Regions from separate parts of the Longivirga aurantiaca genome, predicted to be linked through region 1. Evidence: riboswitches for the same ligand, from Rfam matches in the RefSeq annotation. Region 1 holds a riboswitch; the other holds the start of a gene.
What was found. A riboswitch is a leader RNA that binds a small molecule or an ion and turns the genes downstream of it on or off. The one in region 1 is predicted to bind S-adenosylmethionine.

Region 1 (7,094 bases):
ACCCGTCGAAGCGTTCGCCGCCGTCGAGCAGCTGCGCAGTGCTGGTCGTGAGGTCTTCCCGGCGCGCGGGCTGGAACTCGCCGCGCTCGCGCTGGTGCCCTTCCAAGAAGTGCGTGTGGTGATCGTCGGCCTTGACCCGTATCCGACGCCGGGTCATGCGATGGGACTGGCGTTCTCCGTTCCACCCGAAGTGCGGCCGCTGCCGGCGGGCGTGCGGAGCATCCACGCCGCAATGCGGCACGACGGCTTCGACCCTCCCGACCACGGCGACCTGTCCGGCTGGGCCAGGCAGGGGGTGCTTCTGCTGAACCGGGCACTCACCTACGAACGAGGACGGAAGGCTGGAGCGCACCTGCCCATCTGGCGAGACTTCACGGACCAGGTGATCCGAGTGCTAAACGAGCGGGACGAGCCGGTGGTGTTCGTTCTGTGGGGGAACGAGGCGCAGAAGGTCGGCGCCCTCGTCGACGCCTCGCACCACCACACCGTGACGGCACCGCATCCTTCTTCCCGGGGGGCCTACCGGAAGGCATCCCAGGACGCGGGGACGTTCACCACGGTCAACCGGCTCCTCGGTGCAGAGATCCACTGGGAACAGGCAGGCGGGCGCTCCCACTCGTAGGTTCGCCAGAAGCAGTCGGACCACCAGGGACGGAACGTTCCGCGGGTCGTCAGCCGCAATGTCATCGTGACTGTCGGATGGACATTGATTGACCGACGACACTAACCCTGAGTACGTGGCGGTCTAGCGATGGACAGCAGAGAATCGCGGGACAACTTCCTCGACGTCTTCTTCGGGCCTGGCAATGACCTCGGGATAGACCCGAACACCATCGAGGGCGCTGATCCATCGCACAACTTCCTGAAGGACCTGATTCACGACGTGAGGGAAGGTTCGCCGTGGCCCTGGCTCTTGCCTCGGCGGGTAGGTGACGGAGCACAGCCAACCTGGTACGCCATTGCCGCCGACTACGCCGATTTCCGACGCCTTGGCGCTGAGTTGGCCGCAGTGACAGGCGATCCGTACTCGGACTTCTCTCCCGAAGCGGCATCGCTCGTATCGTCGGATCCAGTCGAGTTCGCGATCTTGAGTCTCGGTGCTAACGCCCACGCATACCGATTCACTGCGTCGCCAGGACAGGTGGTCCCACTTCGAATCGCCCTGGAACGACTTCACCGCGCCTGGACTCTCCGACCGAAGCGCGGGTGGGTCCGCGTTCGCCCGTTGGGGCGCGTTCTACGAGACTTCGAACTTGCCTTGGCTGGGCACAAGTACGAGTCGGCGGTCGAGGCGATCGGGGAGATCGAGCGAAACCGGCAATTGACGGCGACCAACCTCCTCTTTCTGCGCTTCCGGTTGGCAGCGACCTTCGAAGATCCACGAGACGCACTCAACTTGCCGGATGTGGACACGCTCATCACCATCAGGCGACCCCTCGCAGTGACGACTGCGCTTCAGCAGATCGTCTTCGATGCAAATCTGGTCGATACCGATGGGCCGGTGCCTGTTGACCAGGCCATCGAAATCTTCAGTCGGGACTTGGCCCAGTCATACGGTCCACTGTTCACCACCCTCAGAGCGAGCGACGACGCGTCGGCCGTCCGCCTGCAGATGCTCGCCACAGTCAACAGCGCTCGGCCAAACGAGGCGTTCGCTGACGAGGCGCTTGCGCGACCCTGGAACGCGGGTGTTCGGTCTTGGTTGCAGGCCGTTTGGGATCGGCGCCAGCAGCGCTCCGACTCAGCGCGTACGGCGACCCAGAACTTCCAACTCGGCGATCTGGACGGGGCCTTCGCGGTCGCTCTCGTTGATGAACCGAGCCAACTGCGCGCGAAGATCCTCCTGGTTTCAGCAGTCTCCATTGGTACGAAAGACGCGGCACAGTCTGCGCTCGATGCTTTCGATGCACTGTCGCTGGAGGAGCAGGGGCAACTTGGGCTCGACGGTCTGGTCAAACTCGCCCTACTGGAACTCCGCGAGCGGACTCGCTTCCTTCCAAGCACGTGGGCGGACTGGTTCGATCGCATTGCGCAGCACCCCCATCGAGAGACCATCGACTTGCTGGACGAGGCGCTGCCAGGCTGGATGGCGTCGGAACTGGACTCTGATCAAGGTGTTGCGGCCCTCACCAACCTGTTCCTGGCAACCCGCCCGGGCGATCAGATGGCTCTCGTTGCCGACGCCGTTCCTAGAGCACTGACCTACTGCCAACGGTCGGGCGCTTCCGACACACGCTTGGCGCCACTTCATCATGCGCTGCTGGCCGTCCTCACATACGAGTCTGATCTGACCGCTACCGACCTGAGCACCATCTCTGAGATCGCCGCGACTGTTCTTGGCTGCGGGATGGATGAGTCGCAGTACTCGGCGCTGCTAAGAGACCTGTTGGACGTCTGGACGCGCGTGAAGTCCTGGCGCCGCTGCGATTGGGCGGCCGACGTGCTGGACGCCGTTGTTTCGTCGCCCGCACCCGTGCCTGCCGAGCGTGATGCATTCGTGGTCGACCTCTACTCCCAATTGACTGCATACGCCGATCGTGTGAACGAGACCCAGCGCGTGTTGCTTCGCCTCCTTGGTCGGGAGGCGAGCCAACCAACCGAAATCTGGTCCTCACCCACAGAATCCGAGGACGAGATTGGTGGCACTGAGTCGTCTCCACTGTCGGGGTTGACCGTTGGCATCTACACGCTGGACGAGGGTGCGGCCGCCACAGTCCGAGGGTGGATTCTGGAGGTCGCTCCGTCGGCCCGCGTGGTGCTGAACCATGAACACGATGCCTCCGAGCGACTCACGGCGATGGTGAGAAGCAGCGATATCGTCGTTGTGGGGTGGGCGACGGCGAAGCACGCCGCCACCAATCACATCCGTGACGTGAAGCCGGACAGCACGCAAGTGGTCATGGCTCAAGGTCGCGGGGCGACTGGTCTATTTCGAGCAGTCTTGTCTGCGATGGCGTAGGGGAAGGGCCGTGTCGTGATCGGGCTTTCGTCGACGGGGGATGCCTCCAGCGGACGAATCCAGGAGATCGTCTCGCTCCTGCTCAAGCAGGAGCTCGCGTTCGGCGAGGAGATCGTCCTCACGAAGCAGGACGGGCTTGTGACACATGCGCGTCCCGACTTCTTCTTCCGGCTGGCTCCGGACCGAGGTGTCCTGGCCGAGGTCGAGCGAGGCGGCACGACCACGAACAATCATGACCTCAAGGACATCTGGAAGACCCACGTCAGCCCCGACGCGCAGCACCTCTTCCTTATCGTGCCGAACGCGAACTGGCGGGAAGGCGGTGCCGCGCGCGAGCGGCCCTTCCACCGGGTGGTGACGCGGCTGGGAGCGTTCTTCGGCGATCCGAGGCGCGAGGTCGATGTCGTGAGCCTTCTCGTCTTCGGCTACGGCCGTGACGGGTGGGGGCCACCCGTCACGGCCGAGGGCTAAGCGGCGTCAGCGCCAGACGTAGCCGCCGTAGCGGCTGGCAAGGTCGAGGTCGCCGGGCCGGATGGCGATCGGCCCGCCAGTCTTCGCCAGCGGGCCGAGTGTCGGCCGTGAGCCGTCGGCGCAGGGCACGCATCCGAGCCGCGACAGGAGGAGACCCCGGTGGACTTTCCAGAGCAGCGCGGCGTGGATCGACGCCGACACCCAGGGACCACCGCGCATCGTGCACAGCGCGTCGGGCTCGTCGTCGATCCGCATTGGACAGGTGGGCGGTGACGCCACGTCCTCGCGCAAGGCGATGCCGCCCCGCAGTCCGGGCAGGATCCCGGTCGGGACGATGGTCAGTGTGGTGGGGGACAGGGCGGTGATGGCCGGCTGCCAGTAGTCACGGGCGATCTCGAGGATCGCCTCTTCGCGGATGCCGGTCACAACGAGGGCGTCCTCGACCCAGGACCGGTCCGGAGGTGTTGTCGCGGCCACGCCTTCGATCGATGCGCCCTGCTCGGCCAGCTCGCTCCGGAGGCGCTCGTTCAACCTCTCGTTCTCCGAGAGCGATCGGCGGTTACCCAGTGGGTTCCAGGCCGTGACCAGCCAGTGGTCGGCGGGCGCCGCAGCCTCGATCTCCTCGGGTGTGAGCGGGCGCTCGACGGAGGCGCGCGTCACGACGTTGCCGACCTCTGTCCGCCACGTGTGCTGCTGGATCAGATACGACTCGATCACGCTCGTGTTGGGCCGCTGCCGCACGCTCCGACCTTCGGGTCGGCCGAGGCCTTCAGGCTCGACGTACGGCACAAGGGCGTCGTGGGCGCGCTGGATCTCGGGATCGGTCATGTCGGTCATGGGGGCCCCCTCGTCGCTTCCGCCCATCGGTCGAGGGGCGGCGGATCTTCCTCCGGGGGCACCGTGCGACGAGCTGCGCGGTTGCCAGGCGACCAGCCGGAGGGCTTGTGGTCGCGCTTCTTGATCTGGGTGAACTGTATGCCGGACCACCGACAACGCGTCTGGCACAGTGGCCGTGTGGGGGTTGATCCGGTCGAGCGGCTGCTCGCGCTGCAGCAGTACCGGCACAACGGGGCCCGGGTGCCGCACAAGCCGCTGCTCGTTCTGCTGGCGCTCCAGAAGCTTGCGACGACGGGCTCGAGCGACCTCGCCTGGAGCGAGGCCGAGGACCGTCTTGCCGGACTGATCGCGGAGTTCGGCCCCACGACGAAGACGAGTCGGCCTCAGAGCGCGGCCTACCCGTTCACGCGACTCCGCGCGGACGGCGTGTGGGCGTTGTCAGTTGATGTGCCCGACGACCTAGTCACGCCACTGCGCGAGACCGACGTCCACGGCCGGCTCGATCCGGCGATCGACGCGGCGCTCATCCAGGACCCTCGACGGCTGGAGGGAGTAGTGCGCAGCCTGGTCGACGCTCAGTTCCCCAGCACGATCGCGCCCGACGTTCTGCTGGCTGTCGGGTTCGACCCGGAGCTGCTCGCACCGGGCTTGGCCGCGGTGACGCCGGAGGAGCGCAAGCGCAGCGTTGCTTGGCGAGACGCGATCGTGCGCGCCTGGGACGGCGCCTGCGCCTTCTGCGGCTATGACGGATCGCTGGGCGGAGCGCCGGTCGGGATCGAGGCCGCCCATGTGCGCTGGTTCAAGGTCGGCGGCCCCGACGAGCTCGACAACGGGCTCGCGCTCTGCTCCTTGCACCACAAACTCTTCGACCGCGGCGCCCTCGGGCTGTCACCGGATGCGCGGGTGCAGGTGTCGGAGCACTTCCGGGCATCTGGTGTTGGCAAGCAGGTCTACGACCTTCACGGCCGGGAGCTCCGGCCGCGGCCGGGCGCTCAGTTGCCCGCGCCGGTCCACGTCGAGTGGCACCGCACCCAGGTCTTCAGGGGCGATCCGCTCGCTGCCTGATCCCGTGCTGTGGGCACCGTCGGCTACGGTGCTGGAGTCAGGTCTGTGGGGGTCTAAGGGGGCTTGTGTGGACGGCGAAGTCGAGCTGGTCCGAGACGGGGACGGCCTCCCGTCATGGGCGACCCTGCGGCCGTCGACGCGTTCCTGGCCTCGGAGGGGCTTACGGGCCTCGACCTAGGACTGCCGCGCCTTCGGTCTGTCATGAACGCCGGCTCCACCGCAGCCCAGGCGGGCTCGCAGCTGGCCTCCGCATCCGGCCGGTGGGTGAAGCTGAGCAAGGAGTCTGCGAAGGCCATCGACCAGTACGGGCTGAGGCAGAGCTCGAAGAGCGGCCTGAGCACGGGAGTGCTCAGAGGGAAGTCCGGCCAGATCAAGGGCTTCGTGGAGTTCGCCAAGACCCCGGGGGCTGCTCTCGCCAACCCGGCAGTGCTCGCGGGAGTCGGCGGGATCATGGCCCAGATGGCCATGCAGCAAGCCATGAACGAGATCACCGACTACTTGGCCGTCATCGACGAGAAGGTCGATGACATCCTGCGCGCGCAGAAGGACGCTGTGATGTCGCGGATGATCGGTGTGGGTTTCGTGGTGGACGAGGCCATGGCGCTGCGTCAGCACCGCGGCCGAGTTGATGAGACGACGTGGTCCAAAGTGCAGGCCTCACCGGCCACCGTCGCCGAGACACAGGTGTACGCACTGCGGCAGCTTGATGCCCTCGCCGAGAAGATGGAGCGTCACAGCAAGGTGGGCGATCTCGCCAAGATCGCCAAGGACGCAGAGTCTTCGGCCCAGGAATGGCTCGCAGTGCTTGCGCGCTGCGTCCAGCTGCAAGACGCCATCGCCATCCTCGAGCTCGACCGCGTTCTGGACGCCTCGCCTGACGAGCTCGACGGCCACCGCATGGGTCTTCGGGCCGCCCGCGAAGATCGGCTGGCGCGGATCTCACGGACCACGCAGCAGCTGCTCGACCGGATGACTTCCGCGGCCGCCGTGGCCAACACGAAGGTGCTGCTCCACCCGACCACGGCTCCCGGGGTCGTCCATGCCACCAACCAGGTCGCCGACGCCGTGGTCGAGTTCGACCGTCGACTCGGGCTGGAGCACGAGCGTCAAGCGCTGGAGGCCCGAACGTGGACCGAGGCCGCCACCGACGCTCGGGACAAGGCCCTCGAGACGGGCGCGGACGGGTTCGACACCGCGAAGCGGCTGGGCGGCCAGTCCGTTGACCGTGTCAAGTCCGTGTCGGGTGGTTTCACGAACCGCATCACCGATCGAGCGCGGCGGACGCGTTCGTCGGATGACGACGCGGCCGCCGAAGACTGAGATCCCACCACCAACTCCCACAGGCAGTGGGGGAGTCTCGCTCAACCATCGATCGGGCTGGGGGCAACCGTTTGCCGGGCAAGCTGCCCGACAGCGGATCGTGGACGGACACGCACGCCCAGATGCGGCCGTGAACGTCGCACCCCTGTGCCAGCATCGGTCCCGGAGGGGATGCACTGATGAAGCAAGGGTTGGCGGATCGCGCCGCGGGCGCGCTGCTCGGGATGGCGGCCGGCGACGCGCTCGGTGCGGGCTACGAGTTCGGGCCTGCGCTGTCGGCTGCTACTGAGGTCGAGCTGATCGGCGGCGGCTCGTTCGGCTGGGCGCCGGGGGAGTGGACCGACGACACGCAGATGGCCGTGCCTCTGCTCGAAGCCGCGGAACGGGCTGCCACATCAGGTACCGCGCTGACGGACCACCTCGATCACGTCGCTCGTCGATG
Region 2 (7,094 bases), on a different contig from region 1:
TCGTACGGGTCGTCGAGCTCGATCTCCTTGGCGATGGAGACACCGTCGTTGGTGATCGTGGGGGCGCCCCACTTCTTCTCCAGGACGACGTTGCGGCCCTTCGGGCCGAGGGTCACCTTCACCGCGTCGGCGAGGGTGTTCATACCCCGCTCGAGCGCGCGACGGGCGGTCTCGTCGAACGCAATGATCTTCGCCATGTGGCTGCCGATCCCTTTCGCTTCAGGTTGGACGACCTCGTCGGTGCCCGCGACGGACGGACGGCCCGGGACGACGGTGGCGCCTGCCCGGCCCGACCTCACCCACGGAGGTCTCGCGTACCACCCGTGCCCGACCGTCGCGACAGCTCGGCTGTCACTCGGGTGGGTCGAGTGCTAACGCCATTGTTGGCACTCTCGGGGTCCGAGTGCAAGCCGCGACCGCCCTCCGGACCCCTGCCGGGAGGCACCCGGACGGCTCCCGCACATGCCGCGCGTCCCGGGTGCCAGCGGGACACAATGACCTCATGAGCACCAACGAGCGCGAGTACACGGGTCTCGGGCACGGGACCGAGGACGAGAAGTACGACGGCCCGGCGTACCCCGGGCGCGGCCAGGCGGGCGACGAGGTCGCCGACGCGCTCGAGGCCGACCTGACCGAGCAGTACGGCTCGGACGACCCCGCCGCCGCCTTCGCGCCGCACCGCGAGGGGCACCGCGAGGTCATCGTCGGGCGCCTGACCGAGGACCGCGACGCCCTCGACAGCGAGCACGACGACGTGACCGCGCACGACTCCGGCGAGGACGACGACCTCACCGCCGAGGAGGCTGCTCTCCACTACGTCGACCCGGAGTACGACCCGATCCCCGAGTAGGTCGCCACACGTCCCTCAGGAACGGGTACCCAGCCCTCCCCCGGGAGGGACCCCGGATCGCCCGACGGCACCGAGCGCGCGAGCGCCCGGTGCCGTCCTTCGTCGGAGCACAGACCGCGAGAGCCCCGCACCCGTCGCGCAGACGGATGCGGGGCTCTCGGCGTACGACGATCAGCCGCCGGCCACGGCGGGGATGATCGAGACCTTCGTGCCCGCGGGCGTCGGGGTGTCGAGGCCGCCGACGAAGCGGACGTCCTCGTCGTCGGCGTACACGTTGACGAACCGGCGCAGCTTGCCCTCGTCGTCGAGCACGCGGGCCTTGATGCCGGGCGCGGCGGCCTCGAGGGCGTCGAGCACCGATGTGAGGGTGTCCTCGGCCGGCTCGACGGTCACCTCGCTGGCGCCGTCGGTGTAGGTGCGCAGGATCGTCGGGATCCGGACCGACACGCTCATGGCACTGCCTTCTCTCGTTGCTCCGCGAGTTACTGCCCACATGGTCGCTGAAGCACTTCGCTCAACGACCGTTTGGGCAGTAGCTCGGGTCAGGTCAGGGGGTGGTGAGGACTCGGGTGACCTCGTCGACGTCGGCGTCGATCACGGCGGTGGGGCCGACGTGGCCGAGGACGGCGTCGAGGGTCTTGAGGCCGTCTCCGGTGTTGAGCAGCACGGTCTCTGCGGCCGGGTCGGCAGCGCCGGAGGCGAGCAGCTGGCGCAGCACGGCCACGGTCACACCGCCCGCGGTCTCGGCGAAGATGCCCTCGGTCTCGGCGAGCAGCCGGATGCCCTCGGTCACCTCCGCGTCGCTCACGTCGCCGATCGCGCCGCCGGAGCGGCGTACGGCGTCGAGCGCGTAGGGGCCGTCGGCCGGGTTGCCGATCGCGAGCGACTTGGCGATGGTGTTCGGCCGCTGCGGGCGCACGACGTCGTGGCCCTCGCGGAACGCCACCGAGACCGGCGAGCACCCCGTGGCCTGCGCACCGAAGACGCGGTACGGCGTGTCCGCTACGAGACCGAGCTGCACGAACTCGCGGAACGCCTTGTCCACCTTGGTGAGCAGCGACCCCGACGCGATCGGCGAGATGACCTGCTGCGGGAGGCGCCACCCGAGCTGCTCGGCGATCTCGTACCCGACCGTCTTCGAGCCCTCGGCGTAGTACGGGCGCAGGTTGACGTTGACGAAGCCCCAGTCCTCGGTGAGCGGGTCGCCGATGAGCTCGGAGCAGAGGCGGTTGACGTCGTCGTAGCTGCCGTTGACCGCGAGCAGCGTGCCGCCGTACGTCGCCGCCGTCACGACCTTGCCGTCCTCGAGGTCGGACGGGATGACCACGACCGACTTCTGGCCGCCGCGCGCCGCAGCCGCGGCCACGGCACCGGCGAGGTTGCCGGTGGAGGCGCACGCGATGGTGCCGAGGCCGAGGCGGCGGGCCGCGCTCTGCGCGACGGCGACGACGCGGTCCTTGAACGAGTGCGTCGGGTTGCCGCTGTCGTCCTTGACCCAGAGCGTGCCGGTCATCCCGAGCGCCCGCGCCAGGTTGTCGGCGCGCACGAGGCGCGTCATGCCGGGGTTCAGGTTGGGCTCGTCGCCGGCGTACGACGCGACCGGCAGCAGGCACGCGTAGCGCCACATGTTCTGCGGGCCGGACTCGATGCGCTCGCGCGTCACGTCGACGTAGTCGTAGCCGACCTCGAGCGGGCCGAAGCACTCGATGCAGGCGTACGCGGCACCGAGCGCATAGGAGGAGCCGCACTCACGACAGGTGAGGCGCGCGGCCGGACCGAAGTCGGGGGCGGCGGGGGGAGCGTCGTCGGCCGGCAGCTCGGACGCGGGGATGAACGACGTGGACATGGCGAGGCCTCTCTCCTCATCTTCCCTGCCTGACCGTTCGGCCGACAGGACGGAGTTGGCACCTTCTCCGGTCGGCCTCGCGCGACGTCTGCACGTCGCTCGGAGGTTGTCCGGGTGGTTGCCGGGGCTTCATCGGGCCGTATCCCTCTGCCCCTCTGGATGAGCGATGTTCTGTTGTGCCGGGCCGGAAGCCTCGACGGGAGGGAACACCCGGCCCGGGGGCCGACGTTCACTCCGTGCGCAAGACTGTACGGGAGTCCCGCCCCTCGGGACGACGCAGGTCCGGATCGTGAGACATCGCTGAGATGAAGGAGAGCCGTGCGCGAGGACGTCGCAGCCTGGTTCGAGCGTCGCACGACCACGGCCTCGGACTGGCCGGTCGACCTCCTCGCGACCGTGAAGGGCCCGACCACGGTGAGCGTCGTGCTCCCCGCGCTCAACGAGGAGCCCACGGTCGGCCGGATCGTCGAGATCGTGCACCGCTCGTTCGGGGCGGCCGCGCCCGAGCACCGACGCCTGGTCGACGAGCTCGTCGTGATCGACGGCGGCTCCAGCGACCGGACCGCCGAGATCGCCGCGGCGGCGGGTGCACGCGTCGTGCAGCGCGCCGAGATCCTGCCGGAGCACACGGGCAGCGGCGGCAAGGGCGAGGCCATGTGGCGATCCCTCGCCGTCACGACGGGCGACATCGTGGTGTTCGTCGACGCCGACCTCCAGTCGTTCACACCGTCGTACGTCACAGGGCTGCTCGGGCCTCTCCTCACCGACGACTCCGTGCACCTGGTCAAGGCCGTGTACGAGCGGCCCCTGGTCGAGGGCGCGACCGTCGTCCCGGCAGGCGGAGGGCGCGTCACCGAGCTCGTCGCGCGGCCGCTGCTGAACCTGCTCTGGCCCGAGCTCGCAGGGGTGGTGCAGCCGCTGGCCGGGGAGTACGCCGCCCGACGCCCGCTGCTCGAGTCGCTGCCGTTCCCCTGCGGCTACGGCGTGGAGATCGCGCTCCTCGTCGACACCTACGAACGGCTCGGTCTCGACGCCATCGCGCAGGTCGACCTCGGCGTCCGCGTGCACCGCCACCACGAGGAGCGGTTCCTCGGCGTCATGGCGGCGGAGATCATGCGGGCGGCGACCGAGCGGCTGCGCCGTCGCGGCGACCTCTCTCTCGCGGCCGACGTCTCCGCCTCGCTGCTGCAGTTCGACCGTGGTGCCTCCGGGTTCTCCGTCACCGAGCACCCAGTGGCCGGCGTCGAGATGCCTCCGATGGCGTCGGTGCGCGCGCCCTCGGTCCATGGCTGAGCCGATCGCACCCGGGTACCGGCTGCGTCGGCTGGTCAACGCGCTCAACTTCTCGACCCTCGCCGGCCTCCTGCTCGCCAAGAGCGAGGGCGCGCGGCTCGAGAAGGGCCCTCACGGCCTGGTGCTCGGCCGGGGCGCAACGGGCACCTTCCCGAAGGCGCGCGCGGTGACCGTCGGCAACGTCGTCATCCTGCGCACCGACCACGTGACCGACGAGCTGCTGCGGCACGAGGGCCGGCACGCGACGCAGTGGGCCTGGTGCGTCCTTGTCTTCCTGCCGCTCTACCTGGTCGCCGTCGCGTGGTCCTACGCCCGCACCGGGGATCACTTCAGCCGCAACGTGTTCGAGCGACGGGCCGGATTGGCCGACGGCGGCTACACCGAGCGCCCGCTGCGCAGCGCGCGACGCCGCGGCACCACGTGAGGCCTCAGCTCGTCGGGTAATCGTCCATGATCACGACCGTGATGCGGTTGGTCCGCATGGCGCCGATCGGCTCCTCGGTGGCGTCAGCTGCCTTGAGGTCGCGGCGCATCGTGGCGGCGGCGTCGTCGCGTCCGTCGACGAACACCGTCGTGGTGTCGACGCCGCCCCCACGCCAGTTGCCGATCGATACGACCGTCCAGCCCTTGGACTTGAGGTCGGCCGCGACCTTGGCCGCGAGCCCCGTGCGACGCGTGCCGTTGAGCACCGTGACCGGCACCGACCGGTCGATGACGACCGCGGTCGGGCTCGGGCTCTCGGTCGGCGTGTCCGACGGGGTCGGGGTGGGCGTCGTGGTCTTCGAGGGCTTCGGGGTGGGCGAGGACGACGAGGGCGACGGCGAGGAGGAGGAGGAGGAGGTCGGGCTGGCGGCCGGGCTGGTCGGGCCGCCGGCCACCACGGACTCGTCCGCCTGCAGCCGGCCCCAGGCTGCGAGCACGGCGACGACGGCGACCACGAGCAGGGCCACGGGGAGCAGGACCCGGCCGAGGGGGGACGGCGTGCCCTCGACGGGCGGCTTGGCGCGGCGTCCCGGGGGACGGGCGGGGAGGACGTCCTCGGGCCCGGAGGGGGTGGGGTCGGGAGGCGTGCCCGGCTGCGGGCGTGCGCCTGTGCCGGGATCGTCGCCGTTCGTCGTCATCGCAGCCTCCGGGTTGCCGGGGCGAGGGCCGAGCTACAGCTCGATGCCGAGACGCCGGGCGGACCGGGCGCGCTGGCGCGAGGCGCGCATGCGGCGCAGCCGCTTGACGAGCATGGGGTCGGCCTCGAGCGCGGCCGGGTTGTCGAGCAGGGTGTTGAGCACCTGGTAGTAGCGGGTGGCGCTCATGTCGAAGAGCTCGCGGATCGCCTGCTCCTTGGCGCCGGCGTACTTCCACCACTGGCGCTCGAACTCGAGGATCTCGCGGTCGCGGTCGGAGAGCACCTCGCGGCTCTGCGTGCTCCCTACGGCGCGCGCGGCGTCCATCGCGGCGGTCCCCTCTCGTGCGTCCTGCGGTCGCTCCCGCGCGCCTTCGGCCCGGGTGCGTGCGGCCACTCTACGGGTCGAATCCCACCCGTGTCATTCACCCCGGGAAAGGGTCCTCCGACTGTCCACCGCACGGGTGCACGGAGTGCGGGCGGCGCTCGATCGCCGCTGCGTCGTCGCAGGTCAGAGCCCCTCCTAGGGGCGGACGACGTACACCTTGCGGAGGGTCTCGTGGATGGTCCAGCGGGTGACCGCACCGGCCGGGAGGAGCCCCACGTCGCCCGGGCCGACCTCCAGCGTCGGGCCGTCCGCGATCTCGATCGTGGCTCGACCGCTCAGCACGACGAAGACCTCGTCGGCCTCGACGTCGGTGCTCACGCCGGTCGAGTGCTGCCACAGCCCGACCGCGAGGTCGTCGCTCTCGTGCAGGGCGAGGAACCGCACCTCCGGGGCGCCAGACACCACCTGGTCGGGCGCGAGCGGCGACTCGGTGAGGTCGGCGTCGGGCAGGGCGACGGCGTGCACCACGTGGGCGGTCTGCGTGAAGGCCATGCCCCGACCCTACGAGGCCGACCGGTGGTCCGGGCCGGGCTCGTCAGGAGGGATGGCCCTCGGCCTGGCCCGGCGGGTCGTCCGGGTCGGTGCCACCAGCGGACTGCAGGCGCGCGAGGGCGACCTCGATGCGGGCGAGCCGCTCGTCGAGCACGTCGAGAGTGACCGCGTTCTCGCCCTGGTCGGGGTCCTGCACGAAGCGCGCGGCGATGATGGCGGTGACGACCGAGATGAGCACCACGCCGTTGACGAGCATGAGCGTGGCGATGACCCGCCCGGTCGGGCTCACCGGCACGTAGTCGCCGTAGCCGACGGTGGTGACCGTGACCAGAGCCCACCAGATCGCGTCGCCGTACGAGTGGATGTTCGAGTCCGGGTAGTCGCGTTCGGCCGCCAGCACGAGCACCGCGCCGAAGATGACGATGAGCACGGTCAGGTACGCGGCGTAGACCTGTACGCGCTGGATGAGCCGTCCCCGGTGGAAGGCCAGCCGGACGAACACGTACGCGATCATGCCGATCCGGAAGAAGGGGATCGCGACGGCGACCACCTCGAACCAGTGCCTGCGGAGGAAGGCCCGCCTGTCGTCGTCGAGCGCGATGCGGATGACGAGGTCGAGCGCGAACACGACCCACGAGATCGCGATGAGGAAGCTGCCGGTCGCGGTGTCGCCCGCGCCTGCGATCAACTCGAGGAGCCCGGCGAGGAACAGCACGGCGGCGGCGAACAGGACGATCGAGGACCGGTCCTCGTAGGTGTGACGCCGATGGGCGAGGGGTGTCTCGGTCACGCGGCCATCCTCTCGCCGCGGGGCCCTGGCCCCGGTGCGACACGAGCACGAGCGCCCGGTCCGGCAGAGCGATCCGCCGTACGGCAGCCTGTGCCGGTGGCCACCACGCATCCCTCCGCCGAGCGGCACACGCCCCCGCCGCGCGAGTGGCTGGGCGCGTGGGTCGGTCTCACGGTCGTGTGGGGCTTCGTCTTCTACTTCATCAAGCTCGCGCTCGAGTCGTTCGAGCCGGTGCAGGTCGCCTTCGGGCGTTGCTTCCTCGGCGCGCTCACGCTCCTGCTCGTCGCGGCGGCCACCCGAACGCGGCTGCCGCGCGGA

Region 2: it holds a riboswitch for S-adenosylmethionine, as region 1 does, so the genes downstream of both, thrC (threonine synthase) here and ACFQGU_RS09140 (DUF3293 domain-containing protein) in region 1, are expected to answer to the same signal.

The regions. Positions count from the first base shown of each region.
Region 1 is NZ_JBHSTI010000008.1:1,095,181-1,102,274, forward strand. Features, by position in the region: gene ACFQGU_RS09125 (uracil-DNA glycosylase) at 1-622, shown strand, start outside; gene dpdD (protein DpdD) at 752-2,959, shown strand; gene ACFQGU_RS09135 (hypothetical protein) at 2,975-3,430, shown strand; gene ACFQGU_RS09140 (DUF3293 domain-containing protein) at 3,437-4,267, opposite strand; SAM riboswitch class IV at 4,276-4,393, opposite strand; gene ACFQGU_RS09145 (phosphorothioated DNA-binding restriction endonuclease) at 4,406-5,332, shown strand; gene ACFQGU_RS09150 (hypothetical protein) at 5,447-6,652, shown strand; gene ACFQGU_RS09155 (ADP-ribosylglycohydrolase family protein) at 6,832-7,094, shown strand, end outside.
Region 2 is NZ_JBHSTI010000002.1:326,320-333,413, reverse strand. Features, by position in the region: gene groL (chaperonin GroEL) at 1-197, opposite strand, end outside; gene ACFQGU_RS01805 (DUF5709 domain-containing protein) at 503-850, shown strand; gene ACFQGU_RS01800 (MoaD/ThiS family protein) at 1,022-1,303, opposite strand; gene thrC (threonine synthase) at 1,398-2,696, opposite strand; SAM riboswitch class I at 2,710-2,862, opposite strand; gene ACFQGU_RS01790 (glucosyl-3-phosphoglycerate synthase) at 3,015-3,989, shown strand; gene ACFQGU_RS01785 (hypothetical protein) at 3,982-4,413, shown strand; gene ACFQGU_RS01780 (LytR C-terminal domain-containing protein) at 4,418-5,110, opposite strand; gene ACFQGU_RS01775 (DUF3263 domain-containing protein) at 5,144-5,434, opposite strand; gene ACFQGU_RS01770 (cupin domain-containing protein) at 5,630-5,986, opposite strand; gene ACFQGU_RS01765 (potassium channel family protein) at 6,030-6,776, opposite strand; gene ACFQGU_RS01760 (DMT family transporter) at 6,873-7,094, shown strand, end outside.